2 regions of the Lysinibacillus sp. TE18511 genome follow, and region 1 is predicted to be linked to the other one. Evidence: predicted binding sites of a transcription regulator. Region 1 holds the regulator's gene; the other holds the start of a gene.
The links. The regulator LexA, encoded in region 1, represses DNA repair genes until DNA is damaged. The targets are predictions, from matches to a motif close to CGAACATATGTTCG.
Positions count from the first base shown of each region.

Region 1 (4,836 bases):
TTAAGGGGCTAATATTCCAGCTTGCATACAACGGGATACTTGATTGGAAGCTAAGCATTGTGTTCTCAACAATTACATTATTCCTTACAGCAAGCGTTGCGCTATGGCTTAGCTCAGGTCGTCATTTACGAGCATTACGCCTAACTGGTTTTATCATTTTAATTATTGCTTTTGTAAAACTTATATTCTTCGATTTGTCGGCCCTCGATTTACTAATTAGAGCAATACTGTTTATGACGGTTGGTGGAATTGGGTTGCTACTGTCGGGGCGATTGTTGAAAAAATAATAGAGATCGTTTGAAAAAGCCTGTTAGAAGTATTTTCTAATAGGCTATTTTCATTATGATTGTGATTAAATCTTCAAATCTTACATTGCTAGAAATATATTTTTTAAAAATTCTAAAAATATGACGTAAAGCGTGTGATGAAATCTGATATAATTAACTTTAGCATACTAGGAGAACAGGAAAAACAGGTAACGACGTTCTATTTTGAAGGATTACAATAATTTAAATGGCGCGCATACTTGAAATGTATGGGTGTCTATTGGTATAGGAGGACATAAAGATGGAAATGGCTTATACAATTATCGTTTTACTTTTTGGCTTCGTACTTGGCTCATTTTTTAATGTAGTGGGCTTACGAATACCAATAAAAGGGTCAATTCTCCGTCCACCTTCGCATTGTATTCATTGTAAGAGAAAGTTGACTGTGCTTGATTTGATACCTGTGTTGTCTTATGTGTTTTTAGGTGGGAAATGCCGTAGCTGTGGTCAAAAAATTTCTGGGATTTATCCACTGATGGAACTTATAACAGGCATATTATTTGCCTTGGCTTATTGGAAATTAGGCTTTAGTGCAGAATTTTTCGTAGCACTAGTATTGATTTCATTATTAGTAATTATTGTTGTATCGGATTTTGCGTATATGCTTATTCCTGATAAAATACTCCTATTCTTTTTACCATTACTAATTATTGGACGCTTGATATCGCCATTGTCTCCGTGGTGGGATAGTATAGTTGGTGCTGTAGTAGGATTTTGCATACTATATAGTATTGCTGCTTTATCAAAAGGTGGTATGGGCGGTGGCGATATTAAATTATTCTTTTTACTCGGTCTTGTACTCGGCACAATACATACACTTCTGACACTATTTGTATCAGCTGTGATTGGAATGATTGTTGGAATAGTGGTGTTAAAGGTCCGCGGGCAGGGAAGAAAAACGCCTATACCATTTGGACCATCTATTGCGCTAGCAGCTATCGTTGTCTATTTTTATGGAGACGCGTTGATGAATTGGTATTTTGAATGTTGGTAAGTCGTAAATCTTGTGGATCATGGAGGGGATAAAGTGAAACCAGTTATCGGTATAACGGCCTTTGTGGAAGATGATTTGTCTTCTAGATTAAATGCCGCCTACAGCAAAAGTGTCATTGAAGCTGGTGGAATTCCATTGATAATTCCGCTTGGCGTAGAAGAGGATGTAGCACAAATTTTATCGTTAACGGATGGATTATTATTATCGGGTGGCTATGATGTACATCCATTCCTCTTTGGTGCAGAACCTACACCGAAATTAGGGAAAGTTCATCCAGAAAGGGATTCAGTGGAGCTTGCCTTAATTGAAGCGGCCTTTATTCGCCAAATGCCGATTTTTGGCATCTGTCGAGGGATGCAAATACTAAATGTCGCGCTAGGAGGTACGGTCTATCAGGATATTGATAGCGAATATCACAGTAGTAAATTATTAAAGCACAAACAACAAGCGGCTCGAGGCGTTGCTACACATTATATTCATGTTACACCTGATACACTATTAAAAACGATTATTGAGGAAGCGCAAATTGCTGTCAATTCATTTCATCATCAGGCTGTAAATGTAGTTGCGGAAAAAATGAAAGTAGTAGCAAAATCAAGTGATGGTATCGTTGAAGCGGTAGTACACGAAGATTTACCATTTTGTCTGGGCATACAGTGGCATCCTGAAGAGCTAGCCATTGTAGGAGATGAAGGATCGAAGAAATTGTTTACTGCATTTGTAAAGGCAAGTTTGAAATTCAAAGTAGAGGCATAAGACTTGATAACTTAAAACTGCTAGTTCGACGTTTCGATGCTTACAAGGAATCCATTCTAAAGTGGATTCTTTTTTTCTTTTAAGCAAAGTTATGCTCAAAAGAAAAAAGATGTCCGAAAAGTCTCCTTCGACATCTTCATTTAGTGCTAATACTAGCAACACGTTTTCGTATTTTGATTTTTTCAAAAAGGACTGGACTAAACGCGTGTACTCGTTCTCATCTTGCTTAATTCTCTAGCCTTAAATTAAGAAAAAGAGGTATATGCGAACATAATATCCTCTTTTTCTACTTTAATATTGAGATACTTTTAATGTACACGACGATAGAGACCAACAACTTGCCCCAAAATAGAAACTTGGTCTACGATAATCGGCTCCATTGTTGCGTTTTCAGGCTGTAAACGAAAATGGTTTTTTTCCTTGAAGAAACGCTTTACAGTTGCTTCATCCTCTTCAGTCATGGCTACGACAATATCACCATTATTAGCTGTTGCTCTTTGTTTAACTATGACTAAATCACCGTCTAAGATGCCAGCTTCAATCATTGATTCACCCATAATTTCTAGCATAAATAACTCATCTTCGCTTGTACCATAAATATCTGGAAGTGGGAAGTATTCATCGATATTTTCAATAGCAGTGATTGGAGAACCTGCTGTAACCTTCCCAACAAGTGGGACATGTACAACTTGTTGCTTTTGAATAGAATCCTCTGGCTCTAGGATTTCAATAGCGCGTGGTTTAGTTGGGTCTCGACGAATGAAGCCCTTTTGTTCTAAACGAGCTAAATGTCCATGAACTGTTGAGCTTGAAGCAAGTCCAACTGCTTCACCAATCTCACGTACAGATGGTGGATACCCCTTTGTGCGTACTTCTTCTTTGATGAACTCTAATATGGCTTCTTGTCTTTTCGAAACTTTTTTCATGATTGCTCACCTCTTTTTTTCTAATCATTCTACTTATTAGTAGTATAACAGAATGCGAACACTTAAGCAAACATAGGTTCGAAAAGTGTTTGACAAAAACGTTTGTTCGCATTATTATAAGAACATACATTCCGAACAAACATTCTAAAAGGGGTTATGATGATGAACTGGTTAAAGAAAAATCCACACATTACTACTTTATTAGGGGCATGTCTACTATTTGCAGCATACCTTTTTATAACAGATCCAGGCGATGTTACTTACGCTGAAATTGAAATCGAACATGGTGATAGTTTATGGTCGTTAGCTGAACAATACTCTGGTAAAATGAAAACGGATGATTGGATTAAGCTTGTGAAAGTAGAAAATGAATTATCGAACGTTGATATTATTGCAGGTAAATCCCTAGTGATTCCAGTAGTGGGTGACCAGTCCATGCCCATAAATTCAATTGAAATTGCGAGAAATGAACAATGATAAATAAACAACAATCGGCTGTTGTCTATTGCCGTGTAAGTACAGAAAAAGAGACACAAAGTTCCTCGCTTGAGCGTCAACAGGAGGAGTTGATGCGCTATGCTAAAGAGCAGGGCTACGAAGTGAAGCACGTTTTTATGGATAAGCATAGTGGCTATGATGTGGAACGTGAGGGCTTACTTGAAATGCTCGACTTTATTAAGGAAAAAGAAGTTAAAGCATTATTTGTACAGGATGAAACACGTTTAGGACGTGGAAATGCTAGAATGGCAGTATTGCATTTATTACAAAAAACTGAAACGGATGTTTTTTCTATGCGAGACGAAGGCCCTGTACAATTAAATGAAATGGATACGATGCTACTAGAGATTTTAGCGATCGTAGAGGAGTACCAGCGCAGAATCCATAATGCTAAAATACGTCGTGGTATGCGTCGTGCCGTTGAAAATGGCTATCGTCCTGAAAACAATTTATCTAATCGGGGAAATCCTAATGGTCAAGAACGTAAGGATGTGCCTGTAGAAGAGATTATCAAGCTACGTAATCGAGGCTTCACCTTTGATGAAATCGCCATGACACTAAAAGGTCTAGGTTTTGATGTAAGTAAAGCTACTGTACATCGGAGATATAGGGAACATCAAGAAAGTCTGACGGGTAAATAAAATGAAACTTCAATCATTAGGAGTTTCGTCATCCTGCTGATAGGAAGCTTCATCTTATGGCGACGCTAGGGGACCAACGTTTTGTTGGCCCAATAACGGTCAGTTAATCGTACTGACCGTTATTTCGGGTAAAATTGCACTACTAGTCTTTTCTTAATTAATACAAACTCTCAATAATAACGTTGTCTGGTAGTTTAAATGGATTTTCTTTATTTATTCTGTCATAAAACATGATACCATTTAAATGATCTATTTCGTGTTGCATTAAGATGGAACCGTATCCATTGAAATGATAAATGGCTTCTTGCCCGTGTATGTCATATGCTTTAACTTTAATTCTTTCATATCTTGGAACAAAGCCATTAACTTTTCTATTGACCGAAAGACAACCTTCCCCCTCAGGTAAATAAATCATGTTTAAAGAGTGACTAACGATTTTTGGGTTAATTAACATATATTCATGATGTTTATCTCCATCTTTATAAAGTGCAGTAAACATTCGTTTATTCAGACCAATTTGATTGGCAGATAAGCCAACTCCTGAACGTAATTTATATTTTTTTGAAATATCCGGATCTTGGCTATTTTTTAAATACTTAAGCATACAAATTAATGTATCTTGATCTTCTTTTGAAACAGGTAACGTAACCTCATTCGTATTTTTTCGTAATATCGCGGCACTCTCCTTTACAAAA
Region 1 covers NZ_JBSSFD010000001.1:235,468-240,303, forward strand. The annotation lists gene ACVWXS_RS01145 (DUF2339 domain-containing protein) at 1-287, shown strand, start outside; gene ACVWXS_RS01150 (A24 family peptidase) at 568-1,320, shown strand; gene ACVWXS_RS01155 (gamma-glutamyl-gamma-aminobutyrate hydrolase family protein) at 1,354-2,076, shown strand; gene lexA (transcriptional repressor LexA) at 2,385-3,002, opposite strand; gene yneA (cell division suppressor protein YneA) at 3,165-3,479, shown strand; gene ACVWXS_RS01170 (YneB family resolvase-like protein) at 3,476-4,141, shown strand; gene def (peptide deformylase) at 4,299-4,836, opposite strand, start outside.

Region 2 (4,836 bases), on a different contig from region 1:
AATGATACGTATTTGACAGAATAATACCTGCATTCATTTCCTTTAAGTCCTCAGGTGACATTGTTTTTACAGTTGCTTGTGTACCAACAGGCATAAATGCTGGCGTTTCAAAAGAGCCATGTGGCGTATGCACGATGCCAAGGCGTGCTCCTGTTTGTTTACAAGTATGAAGTAGCTCATAACGAATTGCTGGTTGTGTCATAAAATAAATATTCCTCTCTTATCTAAAGTAAAAACAGTACTTCGATTTTTTCCTTAGTTTATCCTTTTGGACGAATAAACATAGCATCACCAAAGCTAAAGAAGCGATATTTTTCTTCTACAGCTTGTTTATACGCACTTAAAATTGTTTCTCTTGTCGCAAGTGTGCTAACAAGCATGACAAGGGTTGATTTTGGTAAATGGAAGTTTGTTATTAAACCATCTACAACCGAAAATTCGTATCCTGGATAAATGAAAATAGACGTCCAACCTTGCTCTGCTCGAACCTCGCCTCCATATTTAGAGCCGATTGTTTCCAATGTACGGTTAGAGGTTGTACCAACTGCTATCACCTTTCCACCATTACTCTTTACACGGTTAATAATAGATGCCGCTTCTTCCGTTACACTGTAAAATTCGGCATGCATTTCGTGATTTTCAATTGAATCTACACTTACAGGACGGAAAGTTCCTAGTCCTACATGTAAAGTGATAAATACAACTTCGACCCCTTTTGCTTTAACTTGCTCTAGTAATTCTTCTGTAAAATGAAGACCTGCAGTTGGTGCTGCTGCTGAGCCACGTTCTTTTGCATAAACGGTTTGGTAACGATCCTTGTCCTCTAATTTTTCACGAATATACGGAGGCAATGGCATCTCACCAAGTTGTTCTAAAATTTCATAAAAAATCCCATTATATTTAAACTCAAATGTACGCCCACCATGATCAAGCTCTCCTGTACAAGTAGCAGTCAATAAACCATCTCCGAATGTTACAACTGTACCGACCTTTACACGTTTAGCTGGCTTAACAAGTGTTTCCCATTCATCCGTACCAGCCATTTGCTTTAATAGTAGTACCTCTATATGAGCACCTGTTTCTTCTTTAACGCCCATTAATCGCGCTGGTAAGACCCTTGTATCATTTAACACAAGACAGTCTCCTGCTTGTAGCTCCTCTAAAATATAAGCGAAATGATGATGCTCAACATTTTGTGAGCCTGGTGTCACGACCATTAACCGACTAGCCGTACGATCAATAAGTGGTGTTTGTGCAATGAGCTCCTCTGGCAATTCAAAATCAAAATCTTCTACACGCATGAAAATACTTCCTTCTTCTAGGTTTGTTGGGGATATTCATATCCAAAATGTTCGTAGGCTAAATGTGATGCCACACGTCCACGTGGCGTCCGTTGAATAAAGCCTATTTGCATCAAATACGGCTCGTACACATCCTCTATTGTTACACGTTCCTCACCAATAGATGCTGCCAACGTATCTAAGCCTACAGGGCCACCACGGAAGCGCTCAATCATATTGGTCACAAGTTTATGATCAATATGGTCAAGCCCTCTAGGATCGACTTGTAATAGCTCAAGAGCTTGCTTAGCAAGTCCCTCAGTTATCATACCATCTCCAAGCACCTGTGCATAATCTCGCACCCGTTTAAGCAGGCGATTGGCAATACGGGGTGTCCCACGCGACCGTCTCGCCATTTCAAGTGCTGCTACTTGTTCAATATCAACATCAAATAAGTGTGCACTACGCTCTACAATCTCTGCAAGTGAAGTATTATCATAAAACTCCAATCTTAATAATACGCCAAAGCGATCCCTTAAAGGTGCTGATAATGCGCCAGCTCTTGTTGTTGCACCAACGAGTGTAAATGGCGGTAAATCAAGCCGTACAGAACGCGCTTCTGGGCCTTTACCAACAACTATATCTAAACAAAAATCCTCCATGGCTGGATAAAGCACCTCTTCTATTGCACGAGGCAGGCGATGTATTTCATCGATAAATAGCACATCTCCTGGCTCCAGTGAGCTTAAAATCGCCGCTAAATCTCCAGGACGTTCGATTGCAGGGCCACTAGTCATGCGCACATTAACATTCATTTCATTAGCAATGACCGCAGCTAATGTCGTTTTACCGAGTCCAGGTGGTCCATATAACAGCACATGATCTAAACTTTCCTGACGAAGCTTTGCCGCTTCAATGAAAATTTGTAAATTCTCTTTTACCTTATGCTGACCAATGTATTGCGCTAATCTTTGTGGACGTAAAGATAATTCAAACTGTTCATCATAGCCACCTGCCTCACTAGCCATCATACGTTCAGACATGTACTTCCCCCCTTTTCACTATTTTAACTTTAATAGCAATTGTAATGCTTGTTTCATAAATGCATCTGTTGTTTCAAGCTTGTCATTTTCCTCAAGCTGTGGACGTATTTTTTCAAGTTCTTTTTCAGAATAACCAAGTGCCATTAACGCAAGAATAGCTTCTTCAAGCTCATGTTTAAATGGATTCACACCAAATAACGGCAGCTCATCCTCTGAACTAGGTAGCTCGATAGTCTCCATTAATCCACCAAGTTTACCTTTTAAATCCAGAATCATTTGACGGGCCGTTTTCTTGCCAACACCCGGGAATTTTACTAAAAACGATTCATCCTCTCGTTCAATGGCACCTATCACCTGTTGCGGATTCCCAGTAGCTAAAATAGCTAACGCACCCTTTGGTCCAATTCCTGATACTAATATAAGCTTTCGAAACAGCTCTCGTTGGTCTAAATTTGGAAAGCCATATAACACTTGAGCATCCTCACGTACATGCAAATGTACAAAAATTTGCTGCTCAAGTGCAGATGTCCTGAACGCAAATGGATTAGGTGTATTGAGCTGCCAACCAATTCCTTGTTGCTCAAGCACAATATACTCAGGAGTAATACGCTTTATTTGTCCTTTTAAATAATCATACATTCTATAATCCCTCACAATCATCGTCTTCGATTATAGCATATAGCGAACGAATGCTCGACTATAAGAAAAAACACAAGTAATCGTTCACACACAAAAATGACCGCCAAAAGACGGTCATTTCTTCATCATTCTATCAATATCGTACCACAGTTTTGGCCAATATGTGAGGGCACGTTTTGTAAACGGCACTAAATAATCTAAAAACACTAGCTGTTGATCTAATGGTAAATCCACTGCAAAAAGCCATTCACGTAAAAGCTCATTTGGATATTTTAAACGATGTAGCTTTCTTTTGTCTAATCGGTTCAGCTCCGGTAACTCTGCAAATACTTTACTAAGGTCATAATCTACAGCTGGCAGTACACGATGTAACCATAAAATATATTCATCATCCGCTTCTCCAAGATGAGCTAAATCAAAATCAATTAATCGCAATTCCCCATCTGAGCACCATAAAAAATTATGATGTACGACATCTCCATGTAAAAGCGTTATTTCTTTTTCAGGTACATCCTCCAGTGCGATTAACTGTAACGACTTCTCACTATAGTGTAAAATTTGATCGATTTCTTCTTTCGTTAAAAAAGCACGAAATTCATTCCGCCTGCTCTTAAAACGCATATGACGCATTTGCCATTTTAAAAGCTGTGAATAGGTATGCAAGCCCGGCATCCGCTGCCAAGCAATTTTCTTATGTGTATCATGTAAGGTATTTAATAACTTAAGTGATTCCATCCGATCTTTTTTATGTGCAAAATTTGCACTATGACTTCCTTCTTGCCAAACTTGCACGATTAAGTACTCATCATCACTTTTCATTAAAGGTAAAATCAGTGAGGGTTCAAGTCGTCCAAGCTGTCGATGGATAACCCTCACCTTATCTGCTATTTCTAACTGCTTTGCACGTTTCACAAAATAATTATTAGATTGATATTTATACTTCCAAATATTAGGTTTTATTTCTTCAATGATATATGCTTTTTTACCATCGATAAGGCGTCATCCCGCCTGGGTACATGTGCGGTGACATCCATGGCCCTGTTGAAGAATACGGCGTTGGGCACTGTGATGGATATGGCATTGGACATGGCGGTGGGCACGGTGGTGGACATGGCGGTTGACAGTGACATGCGTCCATTTTCCAATTTGGCATCATGATTGGTTGTGCATTACAGCCACAGGACTGCTTCATTTCCATCTCCTGCATAGGCTCATATCCGGGCTTCATAGGGAAGAATGGAGATGTACTAGATTCTAAGAAATCCGGCATTCCAGCAACTTTACTGCATGGCTCACATGATGGTTGCTCCGGCATCGTATATGCTTCTACTTGTTGTTCCATCGGCATTGGCATTGGCATCGGCATTGGCATTGGCATTGGCATCGGCATTGGCATCGGCATATGACACCACATATGATGATGCATCGGCTGATGATGCATCGGCTGATGACAGCTTACACAATGAGGCACTACTGGCATTTGTGGCATTGGTTGTGGCATTTGTGGCATGATATAAATCGGTTGTGGCATTGGTTGTGGAGGTAGTTCCGGTTGTGCTACAGGCGGTGGTGGTTGAATTTGAACTGATGGCGGTATAACCATTTGAGTTTGTTCTACTTGTGGCATGACTACTTGTTGATGCCAATTAAGCTCTACAGGCTGTGGTACAAACGTCGGTTGCTGAGGCATTGGCATTGGATACGGAATTGGGATCATCTGTGGTTCTGGCATCGGTGGTGGTGGTACAACAATAGGTGGTGGCATCGGTCTTTGTATCTCTTTTTTGATACTTTCTTTAACAGGCCTTGTAGGTGACTCCTTATGCATAGGTCTTTCCTTGTGTCCTTCCCTATACGGTTCTTTGTTTATTTTT
Region 2 covers NZ_JBSSFD010000024.1:35,720-40,555, reverse strand. The annotation lists gene tgt (tRNA guanosine(34) transglycosylase Tgt) at 1-202, opposite strand, end outside; gene queA (tRNA preQ1(34) S-adenosylmethionine ribosyltransferase-isomerase QueA) at 261-1,301, opposite strand; gene ruvB (Holliday junction branch migration DNA helicase RuvB) at 1,319-2,323, opposite strand; gene ruvA (Holliday junction branch migration protein RuvA) at 2,342-2,962, opposite strand; gene ACVWXS_RS16550 (phosphotransferase) at 3,077-3,874, opposite strand; gene ACVWXS_RS16545 (LysM peptidoglycan-binding domain-containing protein) at 3,945-4,836, opposite strand, start outside.
Region 2: the regulator LexA is predicted to act here: its motif matches at 3,006-3,019, upstream of ruvA (Holliday junction branch migration protein RuvA).